3 regions of the Ochrobactrum sp. PL_is483 genome follow, and region 1 is predicted to be linked to each of the others. Evidence: predicted binding sites of a transcription regulator. Region 1 holds the regulator's gene; each other region holds the start of a gene.
The links. The regulator PhoB, encoded in region 1, activates phosphate uptake and scavenging genes when phosphate is short. The targets are predictions, from matches to a motif close to TGTCATNNANCTGTCAT.

Region 1 (3,278 bases):
TCAGCATACCGTTCGCTCCTACGACGAGGAATTGAAGTTTCTCTCCCATAAGATCGCCGAGATGGGCGGACATGCGGAACGTATGGTCGAGCAGTCCGTCGCCGCAATCGTCAATGCGGACAATGCGCTCGCGCAGCGTGTCATCTCTGACGATCTTATCCTCGACGCCAGCGAGCGCGAGATCGACGACAAGGCCGTCATGATTATCGCCAAGCGCCAGCCCATGGCCGTGGACCTGCGCGAGATCATCGGCTCGATCCGCATCTCCGCCGATCTGGAGCGCGTCGGCGACCTGGGCAAGAACATTGCCAAGCGTGTTGCCGCCGTTTCGGAATCACGCCAGCCGGTAAAGCTTTATCGCGGTCTGGAAACGCTGGCCGAACTGGCGCTGACGCAGCTGAAGGACGTTCTCGACGCCTATGCGTCGCGTTCGGTGCAGCAGATCAATGTCGTTCGCGACCGCGACGACGAAATTGACGCCATGTACACGTCTCTGTTCCGCGAACTCTTGACTTACATGATGGAAGATCCGCGCAATATTTCCGCCTGCACGCATCTTCTGTTCTGCGCGAAGAATATCGAGCGCATCGGCGATCACGCGACCAATATCGCGGAGACTGTTTATTACATCGTGACTGGCCTGCAAATGCCGGCTGAGCGACCCAAGGAAGACCTGAGCCACGGTATTGTCGTGGATGAGGCGCGTAAACCCTGAACTGCAACCGGCCGGACTTTGGTCCGGCGGTTGAGAATGTGTGAATAGCGCGGCGGCACGCGGTCGATTGGGGGATTGTATCCACCGTCCGCCGAATTTGGATAGGGAAATACTGGATGTCACAGGCACCCAAAATCGCTGTGGTGGAAGACGAAGAGGCGCTGAGCGTTCTGCTTCGCTACAATCTTGAGGCAGAGGGCTATCAGGTCGATACGATGCTGCGCGGCGACGAGGCCGAAATCGCCTTGCGCGAGAATGTGCCGGATCTGCTTATTCTGGACTGGATGCTGCCGGGCGTATCGGGCATTGAGCTTTGCCGTCGCCTGCGCCAGTGGCCGGAAACCGAGCGCCTGCCGATCATCATGCTGACGGCGCGTGGCGAGGAGAGCGAACGCGTCCGAGGTTTAAGCGTCGGCGCCGACGATTATGTCGTAAAGCCGTTTTCAACGCCGGAGCTTCTGGCACGCGTCAAGGCAATGCTGCGCCGCTCCAATCCGAGCATCCTGTCTCATGTGCTGAAAGTGGGCGATCTTGTTCTGGACCGCCAGCAGCATCGGGTCTACCGCAAGGAAAAGGAAGTTCGTCTTGGACCGACGGAATTCCGGTTGCTCGAATATTTCATGATGTCGCCCGGCCGTGTCTTCTCGCGCAGCCAGCTTCTGGATGGCGTTTGGGGTCCCGATATCTATGTGGATGATCGCACCGTGGACGTCCATGTCGGGCGGCTTCGCAAGGCAATCAATGTCGGTCGTGCGCTTGATCCGATCCGGACCGTTCGCGGCGCCGGTTATTCTTTCGGTTGATCGACACCGTTTCGAAACTCTCAAGTACAGCTCTTGATCGGCCCGTCATGTTCATCGTGGCGGGCCGTTTCACGGGTGATAGGCCCTGGGCAATGCTGACCCGATTCGCCTCTGCCGGGTCAAAACTCGCGCCAATTAGGCGTTTTCACACGATGTTACAACTATGTTTCCAAAGTTGACGGCAACCAGCGGAACCCATGGAAAACTGAATTTTTGCAGATCATTTGAAGCAGCATGAATGTGGTCGGGAAAACTATCCAAGCAAACACGAATTAAGGCAGCGATATGGCGTGTATTGCGAGAATTTGAATCGCTTTAAATCAATGCCTTATCTGAATTCGTAACTCTCGTTAATAAATTATTAATATATTTAAATGGCTTGTAGGCATATTCGCACTCTCGATTCGGAATTCATTTTAGGCTGTCTGGCTGCTTCCTGCATCGTTGGGATTTGACGCTTCGCCTTTTTTTGGCCTAAAAATTCCAAAACCTTGAATTCGATTGAGCGACAGTAGGATGAGCGATTTTGATCTTCGTCCTCTTTGACTTGCACCGCAGTCAGACGTTCGCGCGCATCGTTTCAGATGTGTCTGCCTGAACGTATGACTGGATCAGTTAAGGGTCCTAACATGAGACTGAGCCATTGACGCGCGCCGCGAAGTGGAAATTGCCCGTTCTTATCGGGCTGGTGGTTGCGCCTTTCGTGGTGACCGGTTGCACGACGACCGGGACTTCGGGAAAAGCCAATTCGGAAAAGACGGCGGCAAGCCACGTCAAATCGGTCAATGGCGTGAAGACCTACACCTACACCGCGCGTGACAAGGAATGTCTTGAACGCGCGATGTTCTTCGAATCCAACCGTTCGAGTCCCGACGGGCTTCTGGCTGTCGGCACGGTCGTCATGAATCGTCTCGCATCGGGCCGTTATCCTGATACGATTTGCGGTGTGGTCGGTCAGAAGAACCAGTTCGCGCCCGGTGTTCTCACCCGCAAGATGAATTCCAAGGCGTTACCTGATGTTCAGGCAACTGCCGATGCAGTCCTGAAGGGGCAGCGCCATCCGAAGCTCAAGAACGCCATGTTCTTCCATACGGCGGGCCTGAAGTTCCCCTATAACAACATGCACTATGTGCTCGTCGCTGGCGGCAATTCCTTCTATGAGAAGCGCAATCGCGACGGCTCGCTCCAGAATCCGGTTCCGCAGGAACCATACAATCTTGCGCTCGCCTATTCGCCGCAATCGCCTTCCGTTCCTCAAGATCCATCCTATGACGTGACCCTGCCGCAGACGGGTCCGGTTCCGGGCGCAGCACCGACAGTTCAGGTGGCGCTCGCGGAGGCTTCTCAGGCTCAAAGCGCGGAACAGAACGGCGGCGCCGGTCCGCAGGCCCGCGGTAATCGCCTGGCGCGTCATCGCGGTGTCCCTGCAACTCAGCAGGAGAACCACATGCAAATGGCCTCCTATCAGCCGCAATTCGATACGACCGCTCCGCAGCCGACGTCGCTCGGCTATGGTCCGGCAAGCCAGAAGCAGGCCGACGCCATCGGCGCGCTTCTTCTGTCTCAGGACAGGCCGGAAGCGCCGCTATAAAAAGCTGATCTGCACTTGATCAATCAGAACGCCGGTCCTGTTTGCTTCAGGCCGGCGTTTTGATTTTGACTGATGGTCGCCGTTTTTCGCCACAAGGCGTCAGGGCCGGTATATCGGGCGATAGATCACCATCGGCGTGTCGTAGAAATCCACCCGGTTCTGCCAGGCA
Region 2 (3,278 bases), on a different contig from region 1:
CGCCTATCTCGCGCTCGTCTGGGGCATGACCGAACGCCCGCAGGGCTATATCGACGCGCATCTGGGGCGCTCGCATCGCGACCGCACCAAGCAGGCCGTTGTCAATGAAGAGCGGGAAGATGCCCGCCACGCCGTCACCCATTATGCCACGGTCGAAAAATTCGGGCCCCGCGAAGATGCGACCGCGCTCGCCTCGCTCGTCGAATGCCGCCTAGAGACAGGCCGGACACACCAAATCCGCGTGCACATGGCCCATATCGGCCATCCGCTTGTGGGCGACATGGACTATGGCAGCGCCTACAAGACCAAGGCCAACAAGCTGCCGGACCCCTTGAAAGAGGCCGTGCGCGGTTTCCACCGGCAGGCACTGCATGCATGGCTGCTTGCCTTCACTCATCCGTCCACCGGGGAACTGATGCGTTTTGAAGCGCCGGTGCCGGAAGATATGGAGCACCTTCTGGAAAATTTCCGCAAGCATTCTATATAATACTGGCAACTATCATGGTTGGCGAAAGAATGGATTGCTGATTAATCTCGGCTTTTCAGTATCAGGACCGGGGGCGCGGTCGCGGTGAAAGCCGCTCTCTCACAACACGCAATTCATTTCCGACGATTTCACGAAACCTTTGACCGGGAGCTGCGTTCACATTGTAGTGACAGTTTGTTTCATGAGTTAAAGGATCGTGTTTTCGCCAAAATCATGCCTATATATGGAGGCTCGCGAGAGGGAAGTGCAGGAGGCAGCCCCCGCGACAGGTTCGCCAAACGGGAACCTGAAATCATAAAGGAGGGTGCTCTATGGCCCAGATGAATCTCCCAAGCATCACGTCAGGTGACGGTGGCCTTACCCGTTATCTGGAAGAAATCCGCCGTTTTCCCATGCTTGAGCCGCAGGAAGAATATATGCTGGCCAAGCGCTATCACGAACATACCGACCCCAAGGCCGCCCACAAGCTGGTGACGAGCCATCTGCGTCTCGTGGCCAAGATCGCCATGGGTTATCGCGGCTATGGCCTGCCGATCGGTGAAGTCATTTCGGAAGGCAATGTCGGCCTCATGCAGGCCGTCAAGCGTTTCGAGCCTGAACGCGGTTTCCGTCTTGCCACCTATGCCATGTGGTGGATCAAGGCTTCGATCCAGGAATATATCCTGCGCTCGTGGAGCCTTGTGAAGATGGGGACGACCGCCAATCAGAAGCGCCTGTTCTTCAATCTGCGCAAGATGAAGAGCAAGATTCAGGCGCTCGACGACGGCGATCTCAACCCCGATCAGGTCAAGCAGATCGCGACCAAGCTCAATGTCAGCGAGGACGAAGTGGTTTCCATGAACCGCCGTCTGTCCGGTGACGCTTCGCTGAATGCGCCGCTGCGCGCTTCCGAAGGTGAATCCGGCGAATGGCAGGACTGGCTGGTCGATGACAGCAGCAGCCAGGAGCAGATCCTGATCGAGCAGGACGAACTGGAAAACCGCCGCTCCATGCTGGAACAGGCGATGGATACGCTGAACGACCGCGAACGCCGCATTTTTCAGGCCCGCCGCCTTTCGGATGACCCGATGACGCTGGAAGATCTTTCCAGCGAATTCGACATCAGCCGCGAGCGTGTGCGCCAGATCGAAGTGCGTGCGTTTGAAAAGGTGCAGGCGGCGGTCAAGGCCGCCGCTCTCAAGCAGCAGAAGGCGCTGAATCAAGTCGAGGAAGCGCACGCTTAAACAGTTGCACTATTGACCCTTTTACTGCCGCAAGATGGGAACGCCATTTTGCGGCAGTATTGTTTGGGGCAGCAAAAATGGAAACCGGTTTTGCAGGAAGGTCGGCATCAGCCCGGCAGAGTATCGCGGGGCGCCTCCTCGCCGAAACCGTCATGCAACCGATATAAAACCGTCAAACAACTGTAATGGATTGGCTTTAGGGACGAGGGCGTGTTTCACCCAAGCTTCAAGGTCATTCCATGAAAAAGCTCCTGCTCGCCGCAGCTCTCGCGCTCACCGCCGCCACTGCCGCATCTGCTTCCGACTATGTCTCCTTCCTCGATTATCCGCAGAAGGAACAGGACGGGAAGGAGTTCTTCACGGCCATCGAAATCCCGCAGGGCAGCTTCACCAAATATGAAATCGACGACAAGACCGGTCACATCGTCGTCGACCGCTATCAGTCCATGCCGGTGATCTATCCGGCCAATTACGGCTCGATCACCAGCACGCTTGCCGGTGACGGCGATCCGCTCGACGCAATCATCTATACGCGCGAGCCGATTGTTCCGGGCGCGATCATCAAGGTTCGCCCCATCGGCGTGCTCAAGATGATCGATGGCGGCGACCAGGACGACAAGATCGTCGCCGTGCCGACCACGGACATCGATCCGACCTATGACAACATCAAGGAAATCACCGACCTGTCGAAGATCGAACAGCAGCGTCTGGAAGCCTTCTTCCGCGTCTACAAGCAGTTGCCGGAAGGCCGCAAGGTCGTTGAGCTGGCTGGCTTCGACAGTGCGCAAGCCGCGCAGAACGAAGTCGCCAAGGCTATCAAGGCCTTCGCTGAAAAGAAGTAATCCCCGACTGCTCGCCAACAAAAAGGCCGCTCGAAGCGGCCTTTTTCGTTTCGTGGCGGGTTAGAGCGCATTCCGAAAAGTGTGAAACGGTTTTCGGAAAAAATGCGCGGTAAAATAAATAGTTAGAGCGCCGATCTGATCCAATCAGATCGAAACGCGCTCTAATTCGTACCCAGAACCTCGTTGAATACCTTCTCGCCCGGCACGCCTTTTTCCAGACTGATAAGCGCGCGACGGCCATTGCGGTAGGAAATCGGAATATCGATCCACTGCAAACGGCGCATCAGCGAAAGATTGGTGTCCTGCGCGGTGCGGGCGTCGTTCAGCCATACGATGAAGAAGTTGTCGCCGATCTTCGATGGCACGGCGACCAGCGGATTGCCCGCCGCCTGTTCCGTATCCTTGAAGGTGACGCGCTGCACATTATCCACCACGCCGCCGGGGAAGCCTTCCGGCACAGTGAAGACCATTTCGATCAGATGGCTCGCCGGGATGGACTGGTCCGTATTCTTGCGGATCGTCATCTTCAGCTCGACCTTGCTGGTCGGCATCGTGACCGTGGCGCGCACGGCGGGCTGGGCAGGCTGGCCGTCTTCCGGGCTTTCCTCGATCGTCGACCAGACCACATTGCCGCGCTCGACCGAATCCGACCCCGCGCCGCCGCGTTCTTCATAAAGAAGGGCCTGCTGGCCAACGGCAACGGTCTGGTTCTGTCCGGGCTGCGCG
Region 3 (3,278 bases), on a different contig from region 1:
TCTTCCGAGAATTTCAGCTTGCGGATGAAATAGGTCTTGTAGGTCTCGATATCCGTAAACTGACGCTGTCCCGGCGCATGGTCCATCAGGGATACCAGCCTGACCAGCGGCTGAGCGCCGAATTTTTCAAAGGCCGGAAGGCAGTCGGGTGCCGAAACCTCGCAACGCAAATGCAGGAAATGGTCGGCGCGCAAGCGGCCAGCCGCGCGGCCCTCGGCAATCGCCGAAGAAAGCTTGCGCATATCGTCGATACCTGTCTCGGCATCGTCATCGAAGCCGATGCGCAATGCATCGAAAACGGTGGTGATCCCGGAGGCGGCAATCTGGGCGTCATGCGCCTGCACGGCGGCAATCGGGTTCCAGCGCACTTTTGGACGCGGAGCATAGTGCCCTTCGAGATGATCCGTGTGCAGCTCTACCAGTCCGGGCGTCAGGAAATCGCCTTCCATATCCTCGCCGATGCTTGATGCGCCGGTAGAGATATCGGCAATCTTGCCATCCACGAGCTTCAGGGAACCGAGGACAACATCGTCGGCAAGCACGATGCGGGCGTTGCGCAAAACCGTTTCATTTCCCATCGGTTACGGCCTCCCAACCGCTCGTGAGGTCCGAGCCGATGTAACCTTGCCGCCGGTCAGAGGATGCAGCGAATGTATCTCGAAAGGAGCACCTTTCTCAGGTTCCACGAGCAAAGCGAGGTTCGCAACCTCCACGGCATCGCCCAGCAGCGGCGTGAAGAAATCGTCCAGCGTTCGCTCCACGCGGGCGCGGTCCTTCTCTTCCACCGGGCCGGTCAGCGTCATATGAAAGCGGAACTCCTCAAAAACATAAGGATAGCCCCAGCGCTCGATATTGTGCCGCTGTGCCTCGCTGAGGCGCTCCGGCCGTCGCTTCGCAATTTCCGCCTCGTTGAGCGGGGCGCGAAACCGGTCGAAGGCGACGACGACATCATTGGCGAGCTGGTTCAATTCGGCCACCGGCTCTTCCGGCACAAGCGCGAAGAACGGCCCGATTGCGTGAAGCTTGAGACGCGGAATGATGACGGGTGACGCCGACGATGCGAAATGCATCAAGGCCGAAAGCAGGTCGTTTTCGGTGTGTTGCTCATCCAGACGAAACGGAGCCTTCATCGTCGCATGAAAACCGTAGCGGCGCGGCTCTTCGGTCAGCCGGACGATTTCATCGGTCGCAAGCGAGCGAATCGCAGGCATCTTGACCGGCTCGCCGCTGAACGCATTGCGCCCGAGCCAGTTCGCGGCAACCTTCAAAAGCGCATCATTGGATGGCGGCGTGAAATAAATCGCATAACGCATGTCAAATCCTTAGGCGAGGTTCGCGACACGGCGTCAGCGGAACTCCAAAACATCAACGAGAGCATTTCCCGATTCTAAGGGCGATGCGGTCGGCGGATGCTTACACAATGAATGTGGCAAGTCGATAAAGGTCACATGACACTGCTGACGAAATGCCGACAAACCAATTTTACATGGGCGAAAATTAGTATAGGCGTTAGCCCCGTTTCAAGCGAGGAGACTGACATGGGCGGATTTGCATCTATCGGCGAATGCATGATCGAGCTTTCGGGCAACGAAGGCGACCAGTGGCGCATGGGGTTTGCGGGCGATACGCTCAACACTGCGTGGTACATGCGGGCGCTGATGGAAAAATCCTATCCCGTCGAATATGTAACCGCGTTCGGCCAGGACAATTTTTCCCAGAAACAACGTGTGTTCCTGACCTCCAACGGTATCGGTATAGCCCATAGCCCGATCATCGATGGGCTGCATCCCGGCCTTTACGCCATCACGCTCAACGGTGCCGAGCGCTCCTTCACCTATTGGCGCAGCGACGCCGCCGCAAGGCGTCTGGCCAGTGACCGCGAAGCGCTGGAAAAGAGCCTGACCCGCCGCGACATCATCTATTTTTCCGGTATTTCGGTCGCCATCATCCTGCCCGAGCATCGCGACACGTTTTTCGATGTCCTGCGCCAATGCCGCGCCGCCGGTTCGCGCATTGCCTTCGACCCGAATTTCCGGCACCAGCTATGGCCGGACCGCAAGGCCGCACAGGATATCATCAGCGAAGCAATGCGCATCGCCGATATTGCCCTGCCCACCTTCCCGGACGAACAGGCGCTGTTTGGCGACAAGGATGCCAGCGCCTGCGCTGACCGCCTTGCCGCGCTTGGCGTAAAGGAAATCGTCGTCAAGGATGGCACCGAACCGGCCCTGCTTGTCGCCGACGGTGAAAGAGTGCTGGTGCCATCCGTCGTTGCGCAAGCTGTCGACACGACGGGCGCAGGCGACAGTTTCAACGGCGCCTATCTCGCTGCGCGCCTGAACGGGCTTTCTCCCGTGGAAGCAGCCCGCAAGGCGCATCTGGTTGCAGCCCGCGTGGTCGAGATACGCGGCGCGCTTGCTCCAATGGAAACCGCACGCGCCGCCTTTGCTGATTGATCAAAGCATGTCTCCCCAAAGTGGGACCCGGCTTGGGGATAAAGACATGCGTGAAAACAAAAACTTAAAGCGTGTCGCGTGAGAAGCTGAAATGGCTGGTCTGGGCGTAAATCTCGCCCGGACGCAATATTGCCTGCGGGAAATACGGATATTCCAGCGATCCGGGCCATATCTGCGGCTCCAGGCAGAATCCTGCATGTTTTCCGTAGGGTTTGCCCGTGAGGCCTATGCAATCATTGGCCATCGTATTGCCCGCATAGAACTGAACGCCCGGCTCTGTCGTTGAAATATCGAGGCGAATGCCGGAACGCGCGCCCTTCACCGACGCACATGGACGCAATGGCCCCCGCGCCGCCGCGAGGCAGAAATTGCTGTCATATTGGACCTGATGGCCGTTCTCCTCGAAGCGAATCGGGCGAAACTCCCTGAAATCATATGGCGTCCCTTTGACCGGCAGAACGCGTCCGTCCGGAATGAGAGCCTCGTCGACCGGCATATAGGCATCTGCCTCGATTTTAAGCTGGTGATCAAGAATATCGCCCTCGCCGCCGTCATCGAGATTGAAGTAGCTGTGATGCAGCAGGTTGCAGACAGTCGGCTTGTCGGTCACAGCCTCCAGCCGCACGATCAGCGCTCCCTCCTCATTGAGCATGTAGGTGCAGCTTACATTCAGATTGCCGGGAAAGCCCATTTCGCCATCCGTGGCCACCGTCGCAAGCGTCACGAAATCCGGGCCTGTCGCGGTTATTGTCCAGACGCGATTGCCCAATCCCTTGCTGCCGCCATGCAGGTTATGGCGATCCTGAAAATTCGGCTCCACCT

Region 2: the regulator PhoB is predicted to act here: its motif matches at 1,881-1,897, upstream of AC0TNJ_RS08340 (inorganic diphosphatase).
Region 3: the regulator PhoB is predicted to act here: its motif matches at 1,438-1,454, upstream of AC0TNJ_RS03225 (DUF1045 domain-containing protein).

Annotation. Positions count from the first base shown of each region.
Region 1 is NZ_JBVPGS010000037.1:19,033-22,310, forward strand. It holds gene phoU (phosphate signaling complex protein PhoU) at 1-715, shown strand, start outside; gene phoB (phosphate regulon transcriptional regulator PhoB) at 832-1,518, shown strand; gene AC0TNJ_RS13830 (cell wall hydrolase) at 2,162-3,109, shown strand; gene AC0TNJ_RS13835 (hypothetical protein) at 3,209-3,278, opposite strand, start outside.
Region 2 is NZ_JBVPGS010000031.1:174,750-178,027, reverse strand. It holds gene AC0TNJ_RS08350 (RluA family pseudouridine synthase) at 1-487, shown strand, start outside; gene rpoH (RNA polymerase sigma factor RpoH) at 799-1,710, shown strand; gene AC0TNJ_RS08340 (inorganic diphosphatase) at 1,950-2,552, shown strand; gene AC0TNJ_RS08335 (transcriptional regulator) at 2,714-3,278, opposite strand, start outside.
Region 3 is NZ_JBVPGS010000022.1:110,192-113,469, reverse strand. It holds gene AC0TNJ_RS03230 (alpha-D-ribose 1-methylphosphonate 5-triphosphate diphosphatase) at 1-578, opposite strand, end outside; gene AC0TNJ_RS03225 (DUF1045 domain-containing protein) at 582-1,313, opposite strand; gene AC0TNJ_RS03220 (sugar kinase) at 1,539-2,456, shown strand; gene AC0TNJ_RS03215 (aldose epimerase family protein) at 2,521-3,278, opposite strand, start outside.